DNA from 2 places in the Saccharothrix xinjiangensis genome. Region 1 is predicted to be linked to the other one. Evidence: riboswitches for the same ligand, from Rfam matches in the RefSeq annotation. Region 1 holds a riboswitch; the other holds the start of a gene.
What was found. Region 1 has a riboswitch for ZMP and ZTP ahead of ABD223_RS34180 (serine hydroxymethyltransferase). Riboswitches for the same ligand answer to the same signal wherever they lie in the genome.
Positions count from the first base shown of each region.

Region 2: another riboswitch for ZMP and ZTP. It lies ahead of ABD223_RS22780 (bifunctional 5,10-methylenetetrahydrofolate dehydrogenase/5,10-methenyltetrahydrofolate cyclohydrolase); the one in region 1 lies ahead of ABD223_RS34180 (serine hydroxymethyltransferase).

Region 1 is NZ_BAAAKE010000025.1:102,955-107,921, forward strand. Features, by position in the region: gene ABD223_RS34170 (Clp protease N-terminal domain-containing protein) at 1-701, shown strand, start outside; gene ABD223_RS34175 (DUF6194 family protein) at 809-1,273, shown strand; gene ABD223_RS34180 (serine hydroxymethyltransferase) at 1,344-2,600, opposite strand; ZMP/ZTP riboswitch at 2,629-2,715, opposite strand; gene ABD223_RS34185 (hypothetical protein) at 2,875-3,711, shown strand; gene ABD223_RS34190 (extensin family protein) at 3,708-4,367, shown strand; gene ABD223_RS34195 (DUF8189 domain-containing protein) at 4,820-4,967, opposite strand, start outside.
Region 2 is NZ_BAAAKE010000011.1:84,675-89,641, reverse strand. Features, by position in the region: gene ABD223_RS22795 (GNAT family N-acetyltransferase) at 1-39, opposite strand, end outside; gene ABD223_RS22790 (class I SAM-dependent methyltransferase) at 36-839, opposite strand; gene ABD223_RS22785 (TetR/AcrR family transcriptional regulator) at 893-1,480, shown strand; ZMP/ZTP riboswitch at 1,505-1,585, shown strand; gene ABD223_RS22780 (bifunctional 5,10-methylenetetrahydrofolate dehydrogenase/5,10-methenyltetrahydrofolate cyclohydrolase) at 1,608-2,456, shown strand; gene ABD223_RS22775 (GH1 family beta-glucosidase) at 2,506-3,882, opposite strand; gene ABD223_RS22770 (carbohydrate ABC transporter permease) at 3,879-4,757, opposite strand; gene ABD223_RS22765 (carbohydrate ABC transporter permease) at 4,771-4,967, opposite strand, start outside.

The DNA.
Region 1 (4,967 bases):
TGCTCGGCCTGCTCGGCGAGGGCGGCGCGGCGGCGGCCGTCCTGGCGTCGTTCGACCTGTCGCTGCCCGGCTGCCGGGAGCACGTCCGGACCATCGAGGGTCGCGGCGGCCTGGTGGTAGCCGGGCACCTGCCGTTCACCCCCGGCGCGAAGCGGGCGCTGGCGGCGGCGGTGCGGGAGGCGTTCGCGCTGGGGCAGCGGCGGGTCGGGACCGAGCACCTGCTGCTGGGCCTGCTGACCGAGGAGGACGGGTTGGCGCTGGACGTGCTGACCCGCTGCGGGGTCGACGCCGCCGAGGTGCGGGACCGGGCGTTCGCGGTGCTGGCCGGGATCGAGCTGCCACCCGCCTGGCGGCCGGCGCGGCTGTTCCTCAGCCACCGGCCGCAGGACCTGCACGTGGCGGGCCGGATCGCCGACCGGCTCGGCGACATCGGCCGGCCGGTGGTGGGCGACGTGGCGCAGTGCGACGTGCTGCTCGCCGTGATCGCGCCGGGGTGGACCCCCACCGAGGCGGTGCTGGGCCACGTCGAGACGGCGCGGACGCGGTCGGTGCCGGTGATCCCGGTGCTGGTCGACGGCGCCGAGCTGCCCCACGACCAGCTGCCGGGCGCCGAGGGCGTCAGCGTGCGGCACGAGACGTTCCGCGAGGACGTGGCGCGGCTGGCCGACGCGATCCGGTACGCCCGGCCGGGCGCGGGCTGACCGGCACTCCCCCGTCACCTTGAAGTGCGATTTGAGGGTTTTGGCGACCTCCCCTGGGGCTTTGCGCCTCGAAGTCCCAACAAGGAGTTCAATGAAACACTTGAAGCATGGAAGCCAGTGAGGTCCAGCGACACATCTGCGAGGCGTTCGAGGGCGTCAACGCGCTCGAAAGCGACGGCGACACCTACTTCCTCTTCGACCCCGACCGGGACCTGCCGCCGGAGCGGCAGCTGCCCTTCGCCACCCTCGTCACCGGCGACCGCCACGACCGGGTGTCGGACCTCGACCGCCCCGGCGCCTACCGGCTCAACATCGGCCTCACCAAGGCCACCTACACGTCGCTGTTCGGCGCACCGCCCACGCGGCGCGACGCGGACCACGTCCTGGACACCGGGTACGACCACGCCGAGCGCGACCGCCTGGTGCCGCACCCGGTCTACGCCTCCCAGCACTGGGTCTGCGTGGTGACGCCGAGCGAGGCGACGTTCGAGACCCTGCGGCCCCTGCTCGCCGAGGCGCACGGGTTCGCCGCGCGCAAGCACGCCAACCACGTCGGGCGCGCGCGGTCCTGACGGCTCGCCCCGCACCTCGGGCACCGCCGCGCCCGCCCGGCGAGCGACCGGGCGGGCGCGGCCGACGACCTCAGGCCCAGCCCGGCATCGGGTAGCCCGACATCAGCTCGGCCACCTCGCCGGCGATGCGGTCCAGCTCCCGCTCGTCGCCCGCCGCGGCCACGGCGCGGTCGATCCACTCCGCGACCCGCGGCATCTGCTCCGCGGTCAGGCCGCGCGTGGTGACGGCGGCCGTGCCGAGGCGCACGCCGGACGGGTCGAACGGCTTGCGCGGGTCGAACGGCACGGTGTTGTAGTTGGCCTCGATCCCGGCCCGGTCCAGGGCCTTGGCCGCGGGCTTGCCGCCGATGCCCTTGGTGGTCAGGTCGAGCAGGACCAGGTGGTTGTCCGTGCCGCCGGACACCAGCTCGAAGCCGCGGTCGAGCAGGGCGGCGGCCAGGGCGCGGGCGTTCTGCACGACCGCGTGCGCGTACAGGCCGAAGCCCGGGTCCAGCGCTTCGCCCAGCGCCACCGCGATCGCCGCCGTGGTGTGGTTGTGCGGTCCGCCCTGCAACCCCGGGAACACGGCCTTGTCCACGGCCTTGGCGTGCCCGGCGTCGCTGAGGACCATGGCGCCGCGCGGGCCGCGCAGGGTCTTGTGCGTGGTCGTGGTGATCACCTGGGCGTGCCCGACCGGCGACGGGTGCGCGCCGCCCGCGACCAGGCCCGCGATGTGCGCGATGTCGGCCACCAGCACCGCGCCGACCTCGCGGGCGATCTCGGCGAAGCCCGGGAAGTCGATGGTGCGCGGGATGGCCGTGCCGCCGCAGAAGATCACCTTCGGGCGCTCGGCGCGGGCCAGGTCGCGGACCTCGTCGAGGTCCACCACGCCGGTCTCCTTCCGCACCCCGTACTGGGCGCTGCGGAACCACTTGCCGGTGGCCGACACGCCCCAGCCGTGGGTGAGGTGGCCGCCCGCGGGCAGGGCCATGCCCATGACGGTGTCGCCGGGCTCCAGGAACGCCAGGTACACGGCGAGGTTGGCCGGTGAGCCGGAGTAGGGCTGGACGTTGGCGTGGTCGACGCCGAACAGGGTCCTGGCCCGCGCGACGGCCAGCTCCTCCACCGGGTCGACGACCTGCTGGCCCTCGTAGTACCGGCGGCCCGCGTAGCCCTCCGAGTACTTGTTGGTCAGCACCGAGCCGGTGGCCTCCAGCACCGCGGTGGACACGTAGTTCTCCGAGGCGATGAGCCGGACCTTCTCGAACTGGCGGCGGGCCTCGGCCTGGAGCAGCCGGGCGACCTCGGGGTCGGCGCCGGTCAGGGACGGGATGGCGGGGTCGTGCACGACGTCCTCCACGCGCGCGGGGGCGCTGCCGTGGCACCCAGGCGCGCGGTGCGTTCCGGCCTCACGCTCCCCGGTGGTCGATCCCACCCTCGTCACGCCAGTCGCGAACGCGCCGATCCTACCCCGCCGCGCGTTCACGCCGCGCCGTCCCGTGGACGCATTGGGCGGAACGGACCATTGCCCTCCCTGCGCCCCAACCCAATACTCAGGGTTGGAAATCTTCCAACCGGCCCTGTGCCACGTCAGCACTTCCCCCTGCTCCGAAAGGACTGACGTGCTCGATCGGCGAACGTTCGTGCTGAGTGCCGCCGCGACAGCGGCACTCGTCACCGCAGCACCGGCCCACGCGACGGCGGCAGCCGCCGTGCCGGGCAAGACCGCGGGCGCCCTGCTCGCCCCCGATGGAAACCCTTACCTCCTCCTGTGGTCCGATGGCCAGTGGGTGTTGCTCGACGAGCGCGGTTCGGTGCGCATCACCGAAGGCCTCGGCAGCGCGGCCCTGGTCGACGTGGCCGACGACGGCGGCCGACTGGTCGCCGTCGGCTCGCTCGGCGACGACGACCCGACCGCCGTGATCTGGGAGTCGACCAACGGCACGACCTGGCACGAGGCACGCCGCCTGCACGGCCTGCGCTCGGAGTTCACCGCCGTCGGCGGCGGGCTGGCGCTCGGCTCGGTGGTCAAGGCCGAACGGGCCTCCGTGGTCCGCATCGCGGCCCGCCGCACCGCGTCCGGCTGGGCGACCGTGCCCGTGCGCGGTCTGGAGTGGACCGACGGCCTGGCCGCCACCGCGGTGGCCCGCACCGCCGACGGCTGGGTCGCGGCGGCGGTCGACCAGGCGGGCACCGTCCTGCACACCTCGCGCGACGGCGTCTCCTGGACCGCCCGGCCCCGGCTCGACGGGGTCGCGGTGCGCGGCCTGGCCGCGCTCGGCGGCGGCGTGCGCTGGGTCGGCAACGAACTGGTCGAGGCCACCCCGCTGACCGGTGTGCTCGACGCGGGGCAGCGGCAACCCGCCGTGCCCGCGGACGCGAAGGCGCTGGGCGTCGTCGGCGACCGCTCGGCCTGGCTGGCCGGTGGCCGCCTGATCACCGCGGAGGCGGCCCGATGATCACCTTCCAGCGCATCGACGGCACCCCGGTCTACTACTGGCGGTCCGGCCGCGGCAACACGACCCTGCGCAACTGGCAGGCCACCCAGGGGTTCTACGACACCCTGGTGCTGTGGATCCGGGACCTGCGGTCCCTGTCGTCGGCCTACGGCAGCATCACCTACCTGGTGTCGGCGGGCTTCTACGTGAACAAGCCCGGCGAGCACGGCGCGGGCACCGCCATGGACCTCGACCACGTGCGGTGGAGCGGCGGCCAGACCTGCTCGCCGCTGGACCGCGAGCACGCCTCCGGCACCCTGGCCACCCGCCGCCGCTACCTGGCGGTGGACGCGGTGTGCCGGCGGCGGTTCCGGTTCGCGCTGGACGGCTGGTACAACGCCGCCCACGAGGACCACATCCACTCCGACTTCGGCGGCCTGCCGGTCCGCTGCGTGACCGGGTCGGAGAGCGACACCAAGTTCGTCCAGGCGCTGTGCAACAACTTCATGAGCTCCGGCCTGGTCGTGGACGGCATCTGGGGTCCGAAGACGCAGAGCGCGTTCACCACCGCCAAGTCGCGGCTCGGCGTGACCGGCGACCCGCACTCCAGCAGCGCGGCGTGGCAGTCGTTCCTGTCCGCGGCGGCCCGCCGCGGTTTCGCGAACCAGGCGTTCTGAACAGCGCCCGGCCCGGGGAGCGCGACCCCGGGCCGGGCGCCCCCGCCGCGTGCCGCCGGCCTGCTCGCGCCCTCCCGGCCCGGCTCGCGGGTCCCGCCCCGCGACCACCGCCAGGCCCGTTGACGGTCCGACAGGCCATGCGCCCGTCACGCGCCGCCCGTCACGCGCCACCCACCGCGCGTCGCCCACCGCATGCCGCAGGCCGCCCGCTGCCCATCGCCGTGCCACCCGGGTGGTCCACCAACTCATCATGCAGACGCCCCCTGCCTGCCTTGTACCTTGCCGTGCAGTCCCACGTGAGTTCAGCGCGACTGAACTTTGATCATGGCGAACCCACGGCTTTTCGGCACGTGTCGCTCAAGATCATCTCGGGTTCTCGTGCCCGGTCCCTGTGGCGTGATCTGGTGGGAACGGGCCGTCCGCGGCGCGCGGGCGGCCCGTTCCTGTCGGGTTCAGGCGATGTAGGCGGCGTAGAGGGTGTTGTTGAGGGTGGTGAGGCCGGGTGGGAGGGGGCTGGTGACGCCGAGAGGGGTGAAGTTGTTCCATCGGGTGCCGTCGTGGCTGCACGAGTACAGGGTGCGGTTGGCGCCGGAGCCGCGG
Region 2 (4,967 bases), on a different contig from region 1:
CCGCGCCGTGCCGATGCCCTCGGCCGCGAACCCCCTCACGCGGCGCCGGTCCGCGCGGCGACGACCACGAAGGTGGTGTAGCGCGTCGTGAAGCGGCCGCCGACCTCGTCGATCACGGCCCCGACGCCCTCCAGCACCCGCTCCAGCACCTCGGCCGGCAGCAGGGTGTGCAGGCCGGTCGTGGGCAGCTGGTCCAGGAACTCGTCGCGGGTGGTGGGCCGCTCCCAGTCGAACCGCCACCGCTCCGGCTCGTCGAACGCGCCCGAGGCCCGCACCCCGTCGGCCGCCCGGTCGCACATCACCTCGTAGCCCCCGGCCAGGTCGGACCGGCCGGCGAGGGGCGAGTCCGGCAGCACCCGCCGGTAGACGTCGGTGAACGCCCCCGCCACCTCCGGCGGCAGTTCGGCCGCGTTCCAGAGCACCGCCAGCCTGCCGCCGGGGCGCAGGACCCGGGCCGCCTGCGCCGCGCCGGCGGCGGGGTCGACCCAGTGCCAGGCCTGCGCGGACACCACGGCGTCGAACAGCCGGCCCGCGGGGTCCCAGTCCTCGAACGCCGCGACCTCGACGCGGTGCCCGCGCCGCCGCGCCCACTCGGCCATCCGCGGGTCGACGTCGACGCCGAGCACCCGGCTGCCGGCCGCCTCGAACTGCCTGGCCGCGATGCCGGTGCCGATGCCCACGTCGAGCACGTCGGGTCCGGGCGCGGCGGCGACGATCGCGGCCACCGCCTCGTCGGGGTAGCGGGGCCGGGCGCGGTCGTAGCGGTCGGGGTCCGCGCCGAACGAGCCGGCCACGTCCCTGATCCGGTGCGGTTCGGGTAACGTCCACTCAGTGGGCATGCGCCCACTATGAGTGGGCAAGCGCCCACTCGTCAACCGGCGAAGGGGGCGCGGTGCCGACCGGCGTGGCCATCCGGGACGTGCGCGAGCAGTTGTTCGACGCCGCCGAGCGCATCCTGCTGAGCGCCGGTCCCAGTGCGCTGACCAGCAGGGCCGTCACCGCCGAGGCGGGGTGCGCCAAGGGCGTCCTGCACCGGCACTTCGAGGACTTCGACGCCTTCCTGGCCGACTTCGTGCTCGACCGCGTCAACCGGATGGACGCCCGCGCCACCGCCCTGCTGGCCTCCGCCGGCGCCGGGACCGTCGTCGACAACCTGACGGAGGCGCTGATCGCCCTGTTCCGGTCGGTGGCCGTGGCGATCGTCGCCCTCGTCACCTTCCGGGACGACCTGCGCGACCGGCTGCGGCGGACCTGGCCCGCCGGCGTCCCGGTGCTCACCGAGGCCGTGGACATGGTCGCCGCCTACCTCGCCGCGGAGCGCGACCTGGGCCGCGTCGCCCCCGACGCCGCGATCGACGCGCTCGCGCCCACCCTGATCGGCACCGGTCACCTGCTGTTCGCCGACCGCCGGGGCGACCCGCCGGACCCGGCGGCCGTGCGCGAGGTGGTGGCCTCGGTGACGGCCGGCGCGGTCCGCTGACCCGGGCGCGGGCCGGTGGTAGCTTGGGCTTCGCACGACTGGCGTCGGGTGGGTCACCACCGGGGAGTGCGCGTCGAGGAGGCATCGCCCGCCTGGGTGCCCTCATTCACATGGGTGAGGAGCACGGATGAGCGCGCTGATCATGGACGGCACGTCGGTCGCCACCTCGGCGCTGGCCGAAACGGCGGAGCGGGTCCGGGACTTCACGGCGCGGGTGGGACGCCCGCCGGTGCTGGCGACGGTCCTCGTCGGCGACGACCCCGCCTCGCACACCTACGTCCGGATGAAGCGCTCCCGCTGCGCCCGCGTCGGCATCGGGTCGCGCAGCGTCGAACTGCCCGCCACGACCACCACCGCGGAACTCGTCGGCCTCCTCGCCGAGCTGTCCGGCGACCCCGCCGTGGACGGCATCCTGCTCCAGCACCCCGTGCCCGGCCACGTCGACGAGCGGGCCGCGTTCGAGGCCATCGCGCCGCACAAGGACGTCGACGGCGTGACCACGCGGAGCTTCGCCGCCATGGCCTTCGGCCTGCCCGGCTTCGCCTCCTGCACGCCCGGCGGCATCCTGCGCCTGCTGGACGCCTACGACGTGCCGCTGCCCGGGCGGCGGGCCGTGGTCGTCGGGCGCAGCCCGATCCTGGGCAAGCCGGTCGCCCTGCTCCTGCTCGCCCGGGACGCCACCGTCACGTGCTGCCACTCGAAGACCGCCGACCTGGCCGAGGTCGTGCGCGAGGCCGACGTCGTGGTCGCCGCGGTCGGCCGGCCTGAGCTGGTGCGCGGCGAGTGGGTCAAGCCGGGCGCGGTGGTGGTGGACGCCGGCTACAACCCGGGCAACGTGGGCGACGTCGAGCACGCCACCGCCCGCGAGCGCGCCGGCCTGATCACGCCGGTGCCCGGCGGGGTCGGCCCGATGACCATCGCCCTGCTGCTGGAGCAGACCGCGCGGGCCGCCGAGGCCAACGCCGGGCTCGCGTGAACGCCACCGCCGCGCGGGACACGCCTCCCGCACGGCGGCGGCCCGCCGGTCACCCCGTCGCGCCGCCCGTGCGGGCCCGCTGCTCGGCGACCATGTCCCGGTACCAGTGGAAGCTCGCACGCGGGGTGCGGACCTGCGTCTCGTAGTCCACGTGCACCAGCCCGAACCGGGGCTTGTACCCGTGCGCCCACTCGAAGTTGTCCAGGAACGACCACACGAAGTAGCCGCGCAGGTCGACCCCGGCGTCGAGCGCGGTGCGCGCCGCGGCGAGGTGGTCGCGCACGAAGTCGATGCGCTCCTGGTCGACGAACCCGGGGCGGTCCGGGAACACGCCGCCGTTCTCGGTGATGTAGACCGGCGGCAGGTCCGGGTACCGGTCCTTCAACCCCACCAGCGTCTCGACCAGGCCGGACGGCTCGACCGGCCAGCCCATCGCGCTGCGCGGCACGTCGGGCAGCCGGCTGGTGTCGATGCCGATGTCGATCGACGTCCGGGTGGCCGGGTTCGGGTCCCGGTGCGGCGCGTCGGCCACGTGCTGCCGGTAGTAGTAGTTGATGCCCACGTAGTCCAGCGGCTGGGAGATCACCCCCAGGTCGCCGTCGAGCCGGAACGAGGCGTCGGTGACCCCGGCGAAGGTCTCCAGGTAGTCGTCCGGGTAGCGGGTGGCGAACAGCGGTTCGGTGAACTGCCGCCGCAGCAGCAGGTCGTGCCGGCGCGCCGCCGCCACGTCCGCCGCCGACGAGGTCACCGGCACCGACGGGGACTGGTTGAGCACGATGCCGAACTCGTGGTCCGGGCGGGTCGAGCGCAGTTCCCGCACCGCCAGCCCGTGCGCCACCAGCAGGTGGTGCGCGGCGGCCAGCGAACCGTGGCCCTCGCGGGCTCCCGGCGCGTGCCTGCCCTCGCCGTAACCGACGATCGAGGACACGTACGGCTCGTTGAACGTGGTCCACCGGGACACCCGGTCGCCCAGCGCCTGCTGCACCACCAGCGCGTAGTCGACGAACCGCAGCGCGGTGTCCCGCACCCGCCAGCCGCCCTTCTCCTCCAGCGCCTGCGGCAGGTCCCAGTGGTACAGGGTGAGGAACGGCTCGATGCCGCGCTCCAGCAGCTCGTCGCACAGCCGCCGGTAGAAGTCCAGGCCCCGCTGCTCGACCCGGCCCTCGCCGGTCGGCAGCACCCGCGACCACGCCACGGAGAACCGGTAGGCGTCCACGCCCAGCTCGCCGAGCAGCGCCACGTCCTCGGGCATCCGGTGGTAGTGGTCGCACGCCACCGCGCCGGTGTCGCCACCCGCGACCGCGCCCGGCACCGCGGCGAAGGCGTCCCAGATGGACGGTCCCCTCCCGTCGGCGTCGGCCGCGCCCTCGATCTGGTACGACGACGTGGCCACACCCCAGCGGAAACCCAGGGGGAAGTCGGTCATCCTTTCAGCGCTCCTTGCATGATGCCGCCGACGATCTGCCGGCCGAACAGGAGGAACACCGCGAGCACCGGCAGGGTGCCGATGGTCGCCGCGGTGAGCACGAGGGTGTAGTCGGTGGTGTAGCCGCTGGCCAAGGTGGACAGCGCGGTCTGCACGGTCGGGTTCTCCGGCGTCAGCACCACCAGGGGCCAGAAGAAGTCGTTCCACGCCTGCATGAAGGTGAACAGCCCCAGCACGGCGGCGGCCGGGCGCGCCGCGGGCAGCACGACGTGCCAGTACAGCCTGATCGAGCTGCACCCGTCCATGCGGCCGGCCTCCAGCAGCTCGTCGGGCACGGCCCGCTCGAAGTACTGGCGCATGAAGAACACGCCGAACGCCGTGACCAGGCCGGGCACGATGACCGCGTGGATCTCCCCCGCCCAGCCGAAGTCGCTCATCATCATGTAGAGCGGGATCACGCCCAGCTCGGTCGGCACCGCCTGGGTGGCGACGACCAGGAGCATGAGCGCGGACCGGCCGCGGAAGCGGAGCTTGGCGAAGGCGAACCCGGCGAGCGTGGAGAAGAACACCACGGACAGGGTGATCGTCCCCGACACCACGACCGAGTTCCACAGCGCCAGCGCGAAGTCCGACTGGTCGAACACCCGCGCGATGTTGTCGAACAGGTGGCCGCCGGGCACCAGCACCGGCGGCACGCTGTCCACCTTGTCCGGTGTCTGCGAGGACACCACCAGGGACCAGTACACCGGGAACGCCGATCCGGCGAGCACCGCGATCAGGGCCGCGTAGGTCCACGGTCCGGGCAGCCGCACCGCGCGCCGCCGCCGGGCGGGCGGCGCGCCGACCGGGGCGGGCCGTTCGAGTACGTCGGTCATGTCCTCCGACCCTTCAGTCTGTCCGGATGCGGCGCGCGGCCAGGTAGCTCAGCCCGGTGATCGCCACGGTCGCGATCAGCAGCAGCCAGGCGATGGCGGAGGCGTAGCCGAAGTCGAACTTGGCGAAGCCCTGCTCGTACAGGTACAGCGCGGCGGTCTGGAACTGCCGGTCCGAACCGCCGGTCGCCGCGCCGGAGCCCGGGTTGAACA